2 regions of the Gottfriedia sp. S16(2024) genome follow, and region 1 is predicted to be linked to the other one. Evidence: a T-box and tRNA genes for the amino acid it is inferred to sense, from the RefSeq annotation. Region 1 holds a T-box; the other holds one or more tRNA genes.

What was found. A T-box is a leader RNA that pairs with one kind of tRNA and senses whether it is charged. The one in region 1 lies ahead of pheS (phenylalanine--tRNA ligase subunit alpha), so its partner is inferred to be a tRNA-Phe.
Region 2: it has a tRNA-Phe gene. The T-box ahead of pheS (phenylalanine--tRNA ligase subunit alpha) is inferred to sense a tRNA for this amino acid. The anticodon was not compared.

Annotation. Positions count from the first base shown of each region.
Region 1 is NZ_JBFLUO010000001.1:157,919-166,647, reverse strand. It holds gene AB1282_RS00960 (M42 family metallopeptidase) at 1-590, shown strand, start outside; gene proV (glycine betaine/L-proline ABC transporter ATP-binding protein ProV) at 1,291-2,493, shown strand; gene AB1282_RS00950 (glycine betaine ABC transporter substrate-binding protein) at 2,497-4,236, shown strand; gene sspI (small acid-soluble spore protein SspI) at 4,307-4,516, opposite strand; gene AB1282_RS00940 (TrmH family RNA methyltransferase) at 4,620-5,369, shown strand; T-box leader at 5,506-5,752, shown strand; gene pheS (phenylalanine--tRNA ligase subunit alpha) at 5,809-6,843, shown strand; gene pheT (phenylalanine--tRNA ligase subunit beta) at 6,862-8,729, shown strand, end outside.
Region 2 is NZ_JBFLUO010000001.1:1,267,671-1,276,399, forward strand. It holds gene dnaB (replicative DNA helicase) at 1-324, shown strand, start outside; gene AB1282_RS06070 (adenylosuccinate synthase) at 539-1,828, shown strand; tRNA gene AB1282_RS06075 (tRNA-Lys) at 1,969-2,041, shown strand; tRNA gene AB1282_RS06080 (tRNA-Glu) at 2,061-2,132, shown strand; tRNA gene AB1282_RS06085 (tRNA-Asp) at 2,156-2,231, shown strand; tRNA gene AB1282_RS06090 (tRNA-Phe) at 2,238-2,310, shown strand; gene yycF (response regulator YycF) at 2,660-3,364, shown strand; gene walK (cell wall metabolism sensor histidine kinase WalK) at 3,364-5,199, shown strand; gene AB1282_RS06105 (YycH family regulatory protein) at 5,196-6,551, shown strand; gene AB1282_RS06110 (two-component system regulatory protein YycI) at 6,538-7,335, shown strand; gene AB1282_RS06115 (MBL fold metallo-hydrolase) at 7,338-8,132, shown strand; gene AB1282_RS06120 (CxxH/CxxC protein) at 8,208-8,399, shown strand; gene rlmH (23S rRNA (pseudouridine(1915)-N(3))-methyltransferase RlmH) at 8,459-8,729, shown strand, end outside.

The DNA.
Region 1 (8,729 bases):
AATTCCAGACGATGAAAAACGAAAAACTATTATTAGCAAAAGCATGGGATAATCGTATCGGTTGTGCTATTGCAATTGACGTTTTAGAACAATTACAAGGTCAAGCACATCCAAATATTGTATTTGGAGTTGGAACAGTACAAGAAGAAGTAGGACTTCGTGGTGCGAAAACATCTACATATAAAATTGAACCAGATATCGGTTTTGCATTAGATGTCGGTGTTGCAGGTGACATGCCAGGTGTATCTGAAAGAGAAGCACAAGGCAAATTAGGCAAAGGCCCTCAAATCGTTTTATATGATGCATCAATGGTATCTCATAAAGATTTACGTGAATTTGTAGTAAGTGTAGCAGATGAAATTGGTATTCCATATCAATATGAATCAATGCCTGGCGGAGGAACTGACGCTGGTTCAATGCATATTACGATGAAAGGTGTTCCAGCATTAGCAGTCACAATTCCAACGAGATATATTCATTCACATTCTGGTATCCTTCATCGTGATGACTATGAAAATACAGTTAAATTACTCGTAGAAGTAATCAAACGATTAGATCGCGAAACAGTAGAGCGTTTAACATATAACTAAGAAAAAAAAATCCCTCATTTATTGAGGGATTTTTTTGTAGATTTAAATTGAATTGCCTACATCTTGCATTTTTAGGTAACCCCTTATGAGTAACTAAAAACCAAGAAATTATGGTTATAGTACGTCATGAAGCCCCTATGAGTAACTAAATAGCAAGATATGGCCGTTATAGTACCTCAAGAAGCCCTTAAGAGGAACTAAAATACAAAATTTTGCAGTTATAGTACCTCATAAAACTCATAAGAGTAACTAAATTTCACAATCTTGCTTTATTACATCCTCATGAATTTCACTTGAGTAAGTAATATTCATATCTCCGAAAAAACCCTTATTTATTAAGGTTTTTTTGCTTTATCTACCTACCACCCCAACCAGATTTTTCCACTTTTTGCGTATTTAGCGTTATCGAACTGAAACAAATTGTATTCTTCCTATAACTAGTTTGAAATAGTTTTGTCATATCTTATTGTTATCATAAATGCATGCTTTTCAATAAGGATACTCGGAAATAGAATTAAAAAAATGGATTTTTAGAGAATTTTTAAAGCAAATAAATAACAGATAGACTCCTATTTTGTAAATGGAGTTTAATAAGGAGCCAAGACTTTTATAGTACTTGGCTGATTTTTTTATATCTAGGGAGAATCCTTATTTAAAAATATGGAAAAGTAAAATAAATAGAAAGTTTTGAGGTGAGTTAATGAAAGCAAAAGTTAAAGTGAAAAACGTAACAAAGGTTTTCGGTAAATCTCCAAAGAACGCCATAAAGTTACTAGAAAAAGGCTACTCAAAGAAGCAAATTTTAGAGCAAACAAATTCAACAATTGGAGTGAATAATGCAAGCTTTGAAATATTTCCAGGTGAGATTTTTGTTGTGATGGGACTGTCAGGTAGTGGTAAATCAACCTTGATTAGAATGCTCAATCGGTTAATTGAACCAACAATCGGACAAATCTTGATCGACGATGAAGACATCGTAAAAATGAATCCTCAGCAGTTAAGAGATGTCCGTCGTAAAAAAATCAGTATGGTTTTCCAAAATTTTGCTTTGTTCCCACACAAGACAATTCTTGAAAATACTGAATATGGTTTGGAAATACAAAATATTTCACAGGAAGAAAGAACAGAAAAAGCTCTGAAGTCATTAGAAATAGTTGGCTTAAAAGGATATGAGCATCAATTCCCATCACAATTAAGTGGTGGTATGCAACAACGTGTTGGGCTTGCAAGGGCACTAACAAGTGACACGGATATTTTATTAATGGATGAAGCATTTAGCGCGCTCGATCCATTAATTCGTAAAGATATGCAGGACGAATTATTAGAACTGCAAGAGACGATGAAAAAGACGATTATCTTTATTACGCATGACCTCGATGAGGCTTTGCGTATTGGAGACAGAATTGCTCTTATGAAAGATGGTAACATAATGCAGATTGGTTCTCCTGAAGAGATCATGGTAAATCCAGCCAATGAATATGTTGAACGATTTGTAGAAGATGTAGACCTTTCAAAAGTATTAACGGCGGCTCATGTGCAGAAGCGTGCTGAAAGAATTACGCCTGACCGTGGACCGCGTGTAGCTTTACAAATAATGAGAGATCAAGGTTATTCAAGTATTTTTGTTGTCGATCGTAGACAAAAGCTACTTGGAGCCATTAATGCTGATGACGCTTCAAATGCTCTTATTAAAAATAAATCGGTAGAGGAAGTTATGCAAAAGGACATTGTGTCTGTTAATGAAGATACATTATTAACGGATGTAATCGGGGCACTGGCAACTTCTGCTCTTCCATTAGCTGTAGTAGATGAAAATAATCGATTAAAAGGCGTTATTATACGTGGAGCTGTTATCGGTGCTTTAGCAGGTAAAACAGACGATTTGAATATAAAAGGAGGTTAATATATGGGTATTCCAAAAATTCCGTTAGCTGAATGGATTGATAAAATTGTCGAAGTGATTATTAAAATTTTTCATCCTCTATTTAACGTAATAACCAACATCACAGAAACCCTTTTAAATGGCCTTGTTAAGGTTTTAGGACTTGGCCCATCCATTATTCTAATATTAATAATTTCATTACTGGCTTTTTATACAAGTAGGTGGACAGTTGGTCTGTTTACATTACTCGGATTGTTATTAATAGATAATCTTGGACTTTGGGATGCTACAGTTGATTCGTTAGCATTGATTTTATCAGCGATCGTTATTACTGTTGTAATTGGAATTCCTTTAGGGATTTGGACGTCGCAAAACGATCGAGTGAAACAAGTTCTTACTCCAATACTCGACTTTATGCAAACAATGCCAGCATTTGTCTATTTAATTCCAGCCATTCTCTTTTTTGGAATTGGGGTAGTTCCTGGTATTTTAGCTTCAGTCATATTTGCAATCCCACCTACAATACGCTTAACGAATTTAGGTATACGTGAGGTTCCAAATGATTTAATAGAGGCATCAAATGCTTTTGGATCAACAACGTGGCAAAGACTCTTTAAAGTGCAGTTACCTTTAGCAGCACCTACGATTTTAGCGGGTATTAATCAAAGTATTATGCTTGCATTATCGATGGTAGTTATTTCATCACTAGTAGGTGCTCCAGGATTAGGTGCCGAGGTTTATCGTGCAGTAACACAGATTAAAGTAGGTGAAGGGTTCGAGGCAGGAATATCAATTGTTATTGTTGCAATTATTCTTGACCGAATTTCTCAAAATCTTCGTCAACCTGCTTATGGGAAAAAAATTGCGAAAAAATATGTTTATGGGTTAATTGCATTAATCTTTTGTATTTCCGCCATTACAGTTGCCGCTTCAGGTGGTAAAGATCAAAAAAAATCTTCAAATAAAATAGGTGCCGAGGTTAATTTTGAGATTACCGGAATTGATCCAGGAGCTGGGTTAATGAAAGCAACTGAAAAAGCGATGAAGGATTATGGTTTAAAGGATTGGACATTAAAAGAAGGCTCTTCTGCAGCGATGACTGCTGAATTGAAAAAAGCGTATGAAAATAAAGAACCTATAATCGTTACAGCATGGACGCCTCACTGGATGTTTTCAAAATATAAATTAAAGTATTTAGAAGATCCAAAAGGGTCATTTGGTAAGGATGAAGAAATTCATACAGTAGTTAGAAAAGGATTAAAAGAAGACATGCCAGGTGCATATAAGATTTTAGATAACTTTTCATGGAAACCTTCTGATATGGAAGAAGTTATGAGTGATATTCAAGAAGGTGCGAAACCTGAGAATGCAGCGGCGAAATGGATCAAAAAGCATCAAGATCAAGTAAATAATTGGACGAAAGATGCTTCAAAAGGAAATGGTGAAAAAATTAGTCTCGTTTATGTTTCATGGGAATCTGAAGTAGCCAGTACAAATGTGATTGGAAAAGTACTTGAAAATCAAGGCTATGACGTTACATTAAAACAAGTTGAGGCAGGACCAATGTTTGCTGGTATCTCAGATGGAAGTGCAGATGCAATGGTCGCAGCTTGGCTTCCGACAACTCATAAAGATTACATGAATGAGTACAAAAAACAATTGGTTGATCTTGGACCGAATTTAAAAGGGACAAAATTAGGCTTAGTCGTACCAAAATATATGAAGATTAATTCGATCGATGATTTAAAAGGTAAAACGAAATAGTCAAAATAAAAGGACTAACGAAAAGTTAATAACTTAAGTTAGTCCTTTTTTATGTTTTGAACAGATTAGATTACTGACTTACTCCATTTTCTAATACTGAGAGTAGTTCATGCTTTTGATCTTCAGTAGCGTGACTCCAAAAAACTTCGAGAAGTACACCTAAACCTGGTAATACTTTTTCCTCGCCACTTTGAATAGCATCTACAATTGTTGCTTCTAATTGATCACTTTTATTACCTGAAATATTGTGAAGAACTGCTCCGCGAATATTAAAATTCATTTGGATTTCTCCTTTCATGTTAAGCTTAATGTAGTATTTGTAAACAGAAACGATTTTATGTATGATAAACGATATGATATACGATGAAAGGTAAAGGAAACTTATGAAACAAATTGATTCCATACAAAATAATTCTGTAAAGGCTTGGAAAAAACTACATACAAAAAAAGGAAGAGATAAAGCTAAACAATTTATCGTAGAAGGTTTTCATTTAGTGGAGGAGGCAATTAAGCATGATGCACCGATTCTTCATTTATTAATTAGTGAAGATATTGACTTACCTTCTAATTTTTCAACTGGGTCATTTGATATAATGTATATATCTAAAGAGGTTAGCAAAGAATTAAGCGAAACAGAAACATCTCAAGGAATTTTTGCAATTATTGAATTTTCTTTTGTAAGAATTGATTTTGAGAAAGTGTCAAAATTATTATTAATTGATGAAGTTCAAGATCCTGGGAATGTTGGAACAATGATTCGTACTGCGGATGCTGCTGGTTTTGATGGGGTTATTTTAGGCTCAGGTACAAGCGATCTATATAATGCTAAAACAATTCGATCCACTCAAGGTTCATTATTCCATTTACCAATATTACGTGGTGATTTAGTTGACGCAATTTCTAATTTAAAAGATAAAGGAATAACTGTTTACGGAACATCTCTTCAAAATGCAAAACCATTTAATGAAGTAAACGTTACAAATCGTTTTGCCATTATTGTAGGAAATGAAGGCAAAGGTGTGAATTCAACATTACTTTCATTAACTGATGAAAATCTATATATACCGATTTATGGTAAAGCCGAATCATTAAACGTTGGTATTGCAGCAGGGATTCTAATGTATAGTCTGTGAGAAATAGAAAATGTTAGAAGCCATTTGAGCTTTTTAAGTCAGTAAAAATGATTCAAATGATTTAGTAAATAATTATGTTGAGCAGTTGCATTAATTGAAAAAAATCAATATAATTAATTAAGAAAAATTTAATACATAAAAAGCTTTGACAGAGAGTAGTAAATTTGAATCTCTATTTTAGGGAAAAGGTGCCGTAGACTGTAAGCACTTTTATAGTAGACCAAATTGAATTCACCTCTTGAGCTAGCGCCGGGACCATTTTTAAATGTAAAGGCGACTCGGTCTATCTAAGTAGATCGTTATATGAATGAAGTGAGCAGTTAGTTTTTTGTAAATAATAACTGTTAATTAGGGTGGTACCGCGATCAATCCTCGTCCCTTTTTTGGGAGCGAGGTTTTTTTATGTTTAAATTTATGAATTTGAATAGGAGGATTATTCATGCAAGAGCGTTTAGTTTCTTTACAAGCAGAAGCGATTAAGCAAATAGAAGAAGCAAAAGATTTAAAAGCATTAAATGAAATAAGAATTGCCTATCTAGGGAAAAAAGGTCCGATTACTGAAGCAATGAAAGCAATGAAGGATTTATCTCCTGAAGAGCGCCCAAAAATGGGAGCAGTTGCTAATGAAGTACGTGCGGCAATCCAAGAAAAACTTGAAGCAAAGCAAGTTGTATTAGAACAAAATGCAATTAATGAGAAATTAGAAAGTGAATCAATTGACGTAACACTTCCAGGAAGACCAGTTCATGCAGGTGGAGCTCATCCATTAAGAGCGGTTATTCAAGAAATTGAAGATTTATTTATTGGAATGGGATATGAAATCGCAGAAGGTCCAGAAGTAGAAAAGGACTATTATAATTTCGAAGCCTTAAATTTACCAAAAGGTCATCCAGCTCGTGATATGCAGGATTCATTCTATATTTCTGAAGAAACATTAATGAGAACTCATACTTCACCTGTTCAAGCTAGAACAATGGAAGCAAACGCGGAAAAAGGACCAATTAAAATAATTTGTCCAGGTAAAGTTTATCGCCGTGACGATGATGATGCTACACATTCTCATCAATTCATGCAAATCGAAGGTCTTGTAATTGGTGAAAACATTTCAATGAGTGATTTAAAAGGTACTTTACAACTTTTTGCAAAAAAAATGTTTGGTGAAGATCGTGAAATTCGATTACGCCCAAGCTTCTTCCCATTCACTGAGCCTTCAGTAGAAATGGATATTTCTTGTATGAAATGTGGAGGAAAAGGCTGTAACATGTGTAAGCACACTGGATGGATTGAAATTTTAGGTGCAGGAATGGTGCATCCTAACGTACTTGAGATGGCTGGATATAATCCAAAAGAAGTTCAAGGATTTGCTTTCGGTATGGGTCCAGAACGTATTGCATTATTAAAATATGGTATTGATGATATTCGTCATTTCTATACGAACGATATAAGATTCTTAAAGCAATTCCAACAAATGTAAGGTAGGAGGGGACAAAACATGTTTGTATCAACAAAATGGTTACAAGAATACGTTGATTTAAGTGGTGTTACACCAGACGAGCTTGCAAAATTAATAACAAAAGCAGGTATTGAAGTTGAAGGTGTTAATCATCTTTCAGAAGGAATTAAAAATGTTGTAGTTGGTTATGTAATGGAACGTGAACAACATCCAGAGGCAGATAAATTATCAAAATGTACTGTTGATGTTGGAGAAGAACAACCAGTACAAATTATTTGTGGCGCACCAAATGTTGCTAAAGGTCAAAAAGTGATCGTGGCAAAGGTAGGCGCTGTTTTACCGGGGAATTTTAAAATTAAAAAAGCAAAATTACGTGGTGAAGTTTCTGAAGGAATGATTTGCTCTCTGCAAGAATTAGGAATTGAAGGCAAAGTCGTTGCAAAAGAATTCTCAAATGGAATTTTTGTTTTACCAAGTGATGCAGAAGTAGGAGCAGATGCATTAGATGTACTATATCGTGATGATGCGGTATTAGAACTTGGCTTAACACCAAACCGTGCTGATTGCTTAAATATGATTGGTGTTGCTTATGAGGTAGCTGCGATTTTAGATCGTGACGTGAAACTTCCAGCGATTAGCGCTCAATCAGCTATAACTGCTGATTATGTTTCAGTTTCAATTGAATCAAAAGAAGATGCACCATATTATAGTGCTAAATTAGTTAAAGGCGTAAAAATTGGTCCTTCTCCATTATGGATGCAAGCTCGTTTAATGAGTGCTGGTATTCGTCCGATTAATAATGTGGTTGATATTACGAACTATATTTTAATTGAGTATGGTCAACCATTACACGCGTTTGATTTTAATAAATTAAATAGTAATCAAATTATCGTTCGTCTTGCGAAAGAAAACGAAAAAATCATTACGCTTGATGGTGAAGAGCGCACATTACAGCCACATAATTTAGTAATCGCAACAGAAAAAGAAGCAGTTGCAGTTGCAGGTGTAATGGGTGGTCAAAGTACTGAAGTTGATGTTGAAACTGTAGACGTTTTAATTGAATCAGCTGTTTTCAGAGGTCAAAGTGTTCGCCAAACTTCAAAAGACCTGGGCTTACGTAGCGATTCAAGTGCTCGTTTTGAAAAAGGTATTGATGCATCTCGTACATTCCCTGCTTCTGAACGTGCTGCTCAGTTAATGGCTGAACTAGCTGGTGGAACAATTGTTGAAGGTACTGTTATTGCGGACAATTTAGTTGAAGATGCTAAAAAAGTTTCAGTTTCTGTTAGTAAGATTAATGGTGTTCTTGGTACATCAATTGATGCTGAAACAGTAAAAGATATTTTCCGTCGCTTAAGATTAGAAGCTACCGGAAATGGTGAAGTATTCACAATTACTGTTCCAAGTCGTCGTGGTGATCTTTCAATTGAAGAAGATTTAGTTGAAGAAGTAGGAAGATTATATGGCTATGATCATATTCCTGCTACATTACCAACGGGTGTTGCTAGCCGTGGGCAATTAACACCTTATCAAGCAAAACGTAGAAGAATTCGTCAGTATTTACAGCATGCAGGTCTTTACGAAGCTGTTACGTACTCTTTAACAAGCAATAATAAAGTAAAACGCTTTGCATTAGAAACAGTAGATGCAGAACCTGTACGTTTGGCATTACCTATGAGTGAAGAACGCAGTGAGCTACGTTTCAGTTTAGTACCACATTTATTAGATGCGATTGCATATAATGTTGCACGTAAAGAAGAAAATGTTCAACTATTTGAAACAGGCTCTGTATTCTTAACAAAAGAAAAGAACGATCTTCCACATGAAGAAGAATATTTAGCAGGAGCATTAACTGGTTTATGGTTGCAACATGCTTGGCAAGGCGAGAAAAAAGCTGTTGATTTCTA
Region 2 (8,729 bases), 1.1 Mb from region 1:
CTTAAAGGACTAGCGAGGGAATTAAAAGTACCTCTAATAGCCTTATCTCAGCTATCACGTAGCGTAGAGTCAAGACAAGATAAACGTCCAATGATGTCTGATATTCGTGAATCAGGAAGTATTGAGCAAGATGCGGATATCGTTGCGTTCTTATATCGAGACGATTACTACGATAAAGAATCAGAGAATAAAAATATTATTGAAATCATTATTGCTAAACAAAGGAATGGTCCAGTAGGTACTGTTTCATTAGCATTCGTAAAAGAATATAACAAGTTCGTAAACTTAGAACGAAGGTTTGATGAGCAAGCGCCAGGGGCCTAATATCATCTAAAAAATAATCACATAGTGAATCTATGTGATTATTTTTTTTTGTTAGGGCAAACTATTTTTATCAAATTCTTTAGTTTGTATTTACGAACAAATAAAACTTAGAACAGAATTATTCAAAGAGATTTATTGACAAATTCCGTAAGTTTGATATACTAGTTTTGGTTTTAGTTCGGAAATAGCGTATTTTAATCGGAGGTGCAGTACATTGTCATCAGTAGTAGTAGTTGGTTCTCAATGGGGAGACGAAGGAAAAGGAAAAATTACCGACTTTTTATCACAACAGGCAGAAGTAGTTGCTAGATATCAAGGTGGTAACAATGCAGGTCATACAATCGTATTTAATGGTGAAAAGTACAAACTTCATTTAATTCCATCAGGTATTTTCTTCTCAGATAAAATTTGTGTTGTTGGAAATGGTATGGTTGTAGATCCTAAAGCTTTAGTTCAAGAGCTAGCATACTTACATGATAAAGGTGTTTCAACTGACAACTTACGTATTAGTAACCGTGCTCATGTTATCTTACCTTATCATTTAAAACAAGATGAGTTAGAAGAAGAGCGTAAAGGTGATAATAAGATTGGTACTACTAAAAAAGGTATTGGACCAGCTTATATGGATAAAGCTGCACGTGTGGGGATCCGTATGGCAGACCTTTTAGATAAAGAAGAGTTTTACGAAAAATTAAAACGTAATCTTGAAGAGAAAAATAATTTATTTGAAAAAATGTATGATTCAAATTCATTAAATATTGATGACATTTTTGAAGAATATTATGAGTTCGGACAACAAATTAAAAAATATGTGTGTGATACTTCTGTTGTATTAAATGATGCAATTGATGGTGGAAAGCGCGTATTATTTGAAGGCGCACAAGGTGTAATGTTAGATATCGACCAAGGTACATACCCATTCGTTACTTCTTCTAACCCAGTTGCAGGTGGAGTAACAATTGGATCTGGAGTTGGTCCAACAAAAATTAATCACGTTGTTGGTGTATGTAAAGCTTACACTACTCGTGTTGGTGAAGGTGCATTCCCAACTGAGCTTTTCGACGAAATTGGAAATACAATTCGTGAAGTAGGTCGTGAGTACGGTACAACTACTGGAAGACCAAGACGTGTTGGTTGGTTTGATAGTGTAGTAGTTCGCCACGCTCGTCGCGTTAGCGGTATTACTGATTTATCACTTAACTCAATTGACGTATTAACAGGACTAGAGACTGTTAAAATTTGCGTTGCTTATAAATTCCGTGGAGAAACAATTACTGAGTTCCCTGCTAGCTTAAAACAACTTGCAGAATGTGAGCCAGTTTATGAAGAACTTCCAGGTTGGACAGAAGATATTACAGGAGTAAAAACGCTTAATGAACTACCAGTTAATGCAAGACACTATGTAGAACGTGTGTCTCAATTAGTAGGTATTCCATTATCTGTATTCTCAGTAGGTCCAGACCGTAACCAAACAAATATCGTACGTAACGTTTACGGAGCTTAATATAATAAAAAGCCCTTAAATAAAAACTTAGGGGCTTTTATTATTTTTTTAAAAAAACTATTGCAAACTTATTAGAAAGTATGATAAGATAAGTCTTGTCGTCATAACTAGTACATAGTTTATGAAGTTAATCATTTTATGAGCCATTAGCTCAGTAGGTAGAGCATCTGACTTTTAATCAGAGGGTCGAAGGTTCGAATCCTTCATGGCTCATCTTTTCTTAAATTAATGTGGCCCGTTGGTCAAGCGGTTAAGACACCGCCCTTTCACGGCGGTAACACGGGTTCGAGTCCCGTACGGGTCATCCTTTTTTAAAAAACTTATCTTGGTCCCGTGGTGTAGCGGTTAACATGCCTGCCTGTCACGCAGGAGATCGCCGGTTCGATCCCGGTCGGGACCGCCATATAATGGCTCGGTAGCTCAGTCGGTAGAGCAGAGGACTGAAAATCCTCGTGTCGGCGGTTCGATTCCGTCCCGAGCCATCATAAAAACTACTGTATATACAGTAGTTTTTTATTTTATATCAACCTTATAGAAAATAGATTCTAGTTTGAATAAAACAGTTCGATTTTACAAAAAAACCTACTTAATTTAAAATAGAAGTAAGTGGAGTAGACCTCTAGCAACAAGCTAGAGGTTTTTTTCAAAAATCTAGTGTTTATAGATAAAAAGAATAACACGTATGATCGTAGTCGTATTATATTTAGAGAGATAGTCCACAAAACGAAATTGCTATGAAAAGTTTATTTGTTGCCTAATTTAATGTTAAATTGCAAAAGATATGTATAGAATTGATGGCAGCGAAAACTGACTAGAAAAGGAGTGCGGGGAATGAATAAAAAAATATTAATAGTCGATGATGAAAAACCAATTGCTGATATATTGAAGTTTAATTTAGAAAAAGAAGGTTTTGAAATTGTTTGCGCGTATGATGGAGAGGAAGCATTACAAAAAGTAGACGAGTTTCTTCCTGATTTAGTTTTATTAGATATTATGTTGCCAATTAGAGATGGCTTAGAAGTTTGTAGAGAAATTAGAAAGAATCATGAAATGCCAATCATTATGATTACAGCAAAAGATTCTGAATTAGATAAAGTACTAGGTTTAGAAATGGGAGCAGATGACTACGTAACAAAACCATTTAGTACACGTGAGTTGCTTGCTAGAGTAAAAGCAAATTTACGTAGACATCAAACTGGAGCTACATCTGAAAAAGAGGAGTCAGTTGAAGTTATTATTGGTTCGCTTGTTATCAATCCAAACGCTTATATCGTAACAAAACGTGGCGAGAAGATCGAATTAACTCACCGCGAGTTTGAATTACTATATTATTTAGCGAAGCATATCGGACAGGTTATGACGAGAGAACATTTACTTCAAACTGTTTGGGGCTATGATTATTTTGGAGATGTACGAACTGTTGATGTAACAATTCGAAGACTTCGTGAAAAAATTGAGGACAATCCAAGTTATCCACTTTTCATTGTAACAAGAAGAGGAGTAGGATATTACCTGCGTGATCCGGAGCAAGATTAATGGCAGCTTACAATAAAGTTGGTTTATTTAAATCAATTGTATTTAAATTTGTACTTGTTTATATTTTACTCATATTGGTAGCTATGCAAATTATTAGCGTTTATTTTTCGAGAGAACTTGAAAAGCAACTTGTAAATAGTTTTACAGTTGCGATAAACGAACGGGCTAAGCTACTGGCTTATAATATAAAAATCGAGTATGAAAAAAAGAAAACTCTGGACGATCCAGAGGTGAAAGCTAATATTCAAAAAATAGTTTCTGACTTTGGAAAGAATATTGGGATATCAGATGTAAGAGTTATTAACCAAAATAGTGAAGTCATTGCTACTTCGGATTCTAGTAATCGGTCTATTGTTGGAAAAAGGACAACTGATATTTTAGTTAAAAGAGCACTTTTAGTAGGTACTAGAACTGAAAAAGTGTTAATTGATCCTAAAAACGGTCATCGAATGAAAACGATTGTTACCCCAGTGATGGAAGGTGACGAAATTGTTTCAGCGATTTACACGAGTGCTTCAATGGAAAGTACTTATGAAAGAATGGAATTAATTAACCGTATTTTTTCAACGGGTACACTTATAGCAGTCGCGATTACATCCATTTTAGGGATATTATTGGCTAAAGCAATTACGAAGCCAATCTCAGAAATAAGAAGACAGGCCCAAGAAATGGCGAAAGGAAATTTCTCTCGCAAATTAAAGGCCTATAGTGAAGATGAGATTGGTGAATTAACGATATCATTTAATAATCTATCACGTAACTTACAGCAAGCTAGAGCTTCAACAGATGGAGAAAGAAGAAAGCTTCAATCAGTACTAGAGCATATGTCAGATGGCGTTATTGCAACTGACCGTAGAGGGAAAATTATTCTCTTAAATGATCCAGCTGAAACGATGCTAAATGTTTCACGTGAAACAGTATTAAATAAATCTATTTTAGAGGTATTGGGAATCGAAAAGATTAATACTCTAGATGATTTATACGATGAGCCAGATTCAATTATGTTAGATTATAGCGATAATAAGAGACCAATGATTCTACGAGCTAGCTTTTCAACTATACAAAAAGAGTCAGGTAAAGTTAATGGTCTAATCGCTGTAATTTATGATGTAACTGAACAGGAAAAGATCGAGCAAGAACGTAGAGATTTTGTTTCCAATGTGTCACATGAATTAAGAACACCGTTAACAACGATGAGAAGCTATTTGGAAGCATTGTCAGATGGAGCTTGGGAGAATAAAGAAATCGCACCTAAGTTCTTACAAGTAACTCAAGATGAAACAGAACGAATGATAAGGCTAGTAAATGACTTATTACAATTATCTAAGTTAGATAGTACTGAATATCGTTTAATGAAAGATTGGGTTAACTTTACAGAATTGTTTAATCGTATAATTGATCGACACGAAATGAGTAAGTCTCAAGAAGTTTCGTTCAAACGTGAATTTATAAGTAAGACAAGATTTGTATTTATAGATGAAGATAAAATTACACAAGTGTTAGATAATATTATTTCAAATGCATTAAAGTATTCACCAGAGGGTGGGACTGTAACTTATCGTATTAAAGAATCTAGAGATCAAATATTAGTTAGTATTACTGATGAAGGTATGGGAATTCCAAAAGAAAATCTATCAAAGATATTTGATCGTTTCTATCGAGTAGATAAAGCTAGATCAAGACAAGTTGGAGGAACTGGCCTAGGGCTTGCTTTGGCAAAAGAAATGATTTACGCGCACGATGGTCATATATGGGCTAAAAGTGAAGAAGGAAAGGGTACAACAGTCTATTTCACACTTCCAGTGGCTGATGACCAAGAGGATGAGTGGGAATGAGAAGAGAACATATAAAATCAGTTGTATTAACTACTCTTGTTATAGTAAGTTTAGTACTTTCATATAGCTTATGGTCATATCAACCAACATACGATGTACTTCAAAATCAAGACTATGTCCAAAAAGTTTCAATTGGTGCCAAAAGAGACTTTAAGGACATAGTAATTCCGAATTTACTAGTTGTTCATGAATCAAATAAAAATTATGAAACAACTAAACAGAGTAATATATCACCAATTTATAGATCATTGCAGAAATCCGAAATCACAAATTTTGAAAACCTGACAAATAGAACATCTGAAGTTGCCTACCAATCAATAACAAAAGGAAAAAATAAACTAGAAATTATTTTTCCAACTGAAGTGCCAATAGAGACATTAGGTAAAGTTCTTAATCTAGATGCAAAACGATTACAAAATGTTTTATTTGATCGAATAATCATCAATTTATCTACTAAACAGGATTCTTCAGCAAGGATCTACTTTTCAAATGAATCACAAAATATTCTTTATGGAGCAACATTTGATAACTCTTCAATTATTGCATCAGTTGAAAAGATAAGAGACAATTACGAAAGCTTTACTGAAAGCTTAAGATATAAGTTAGATTCAGGTAAAATAATTTATTTACCTAAAAAACCAATCAAATTAACAACGATGGAGTTCCTTACGACGGATATAGATGTTGATAAATTAAAAGATGCTATATTTAGTGATCCATCAAATGTCCGAAAAGAAAGTACCGATTCAGGAGATACATTCACAGACGGTACTAGATTAATGTCAGTTTCACCATTAAATCGAGCGATTTCATTTGTTAACCCGACAACACCTGAAAACAATAATAATCAAAGTCCTAATTTATTAGTCCAAAGAAGCGTTGATTTTATTAATGCTCATGGTGGCTGGACTGATGGATATATTTTGTCTGGAGTTAAACCTGAAAATAATGAAGTTTCATTTAGACTTTTTGTAAATAATTTACCTGTGTATAATAATTCAACAATTACGACGAGCTGGGGAGTAGACGATATAGAAACCTTTAAACGTCCATTGTATAAATTTACTAGAATCCAGGTGGACAAGAAGGAAAGTGAAATGGAGTTAATGGCTGGTCCTCAAATTATGGAGATCATATCCAACAATAAGTCTATTAACAAATCCCTTATTAAGGATATTAGCTTAGGGTACGAGACGATATTTGATCAAGATCAATCAACAATCAATCAGCCGTACTATAATAGAGCAATCCAGTTAAAACCTGTTTGGATTATAAATTACGATGACACATATAAGAAGATTGATCAAGATTTGCTAAGTAGAACTGGGGTGAATATTGTTGGATTGGAGTAGAATCAAAACAATATTTATTTTAACTTTCTTAGTATTAGATTTATTTTTAGCGATTCAATATTATCAAAAGCGAAGTAGCGACCAGTTTGATACGATGGCGGAATCGAGTATTGAGGAGCAATTAAAGGAAAATGATATCACATATGTGACATTACCTAAAAATTCTTTAAAGGAATCTTATATATCGGGTAATAGTAAGGATTTCTCGAAGAAAAATTTTGCTGATCGAAAAGGACAGAATATACAAATCTACAAAGATGTATTACAAAGTCAATTGAAAAAACCAGTTCCAATTGCAGAGACAAATAAAATACTCTTTTTAGAAAACTTTGTGAAGGAGTATGTTTGGAATGGTGGTAACTATCGTTATTGTCAAATAGATCAAACGTCAAAAACGATATACTTCTGTCAAACCTATAAAGATCGCCTAATTTATAATATCGAAAGCTCAGTAGTTGAAATAAAGTATAATGATAAGAATGAGATTTATGGGTATCGCCAAAGATATTTAGAAAACTTAAAGGAAATGATCGATAAAAAGAATGTGCAAGAAGCGTTACCGGCAATTAAAGCCATTGAAAATTTATTTGTTAAAGATGAATTAAAACCTAGTGATCGAATTACAAAGGTTAACTTTGGCTATTATACAGTAATCCCGTTATCGAATGGAGTTAAATTCATAGCGCCAGCATGGCATATCGTTGTCAATGAACAGCAGGATTACTTTGTAAATGCTATTGAGGGACAAATAATTAAGATAGATAAAGAACAATGGAGTGAATAGCGATGAGTCTGCATTTTAGTGTACTTGCAAGTGGAAGTACCGGAAATGCGTTATACGTTGGGACGGAGAAAACTAAGCTTTTAGTTGATACAGGACTGAGCGGTAAAGCGATGGAGTCTTTATTTAAAGATATCAACAGGGATATAAAAGAAGTTTCCGGCATTCTAGTCACGCATGAGCATAGTGATCATATTAAAGGACTTGGAGTTCTTGCCAGAAGATATCAAATCCCAATTTACGCGAATGAAAAAACATGGAAAGCAATGAACCATTTAATTGGAGAAATTCCAACAGAGCAAAAGTTCATTTTTAACATGGAAACGACGATTCAGTTTGGGGATATTGAAGTTGAATCATTTGGTGTATCACATGACGCTGCTGAACCAATGTTTTACGTATTTCATCATAACGAGAAAAAATTTGTTACAATTACGGATACAGGCTATGTAAGTGATCGAATGAAGGGAATCATTTCTAACGCAGATATGTACATTTTTGAAAGTAACCATGATGTTGAAATGCTACGCATGGGTAGATATCCATGGAGCATTAAACGTCGTATACTAAGCGATGTTGGTCACGTATCAAATGAGGATGCTGCACTTGCAATGTCTGATGTAATTGGAGATAAAACAAAACGTATTTATCTTGCGCATTTAAGCCAAGATAATAATATGAAAGAGCTTGCCAGAATGTCTGTTACACAAACATTAGAGGGAAAAGGATTTGAAGTTGGGATGCAATTTGAAATTCATGACACGGACCCTCAAAAACCAACAGATATAGTGTATGTATAAAACAAAGCGCATACTTTAGGGGAGAGTTTACTTTCTCCTCTTTTTTTTGTGCTAAAAAAAAGGAGCTGTGCATAAGTGGAAAAAGTAATTTTAAGTTGTGATGAGCATATAGAATGGGCTCTCGATGATTTTGTGGATAAGTATAGTGAAACACCCCTGTTGAATAAAGTCGAAAAAACGCATAATATATCCACAACCTGTGAATATTGTCAAAATGATGCCATATATATTGTATCGAACATAGATTCCCCCACTAAATGTGGATAGAAATTGTGGGTATGTGGATAACTTTTGTGTATAACTTGTTCGTAAAGTGAGGATATAGTGTGAATATCTCAATTATCAGTGTTGGAAAGTTAAAAGAGAAGTATTTAAAGATGGGGATCGATGAATACATAAAACGATTATCGAGTTATGCAAAAATGGATATACTCGAAGTTGCGGATGAGAAGGCTCCAGAAAATTTAAGTGATGCAGACATGCTAATCGTGAAAGAAAAAGAGGGCGAAAGAATTTTAAGTAAAATAGCCGACGACGCTTATGTTATTGCATTAGCAATTAAGGGGAAGGAACATACCTCAGAATCATTAGCAAAAA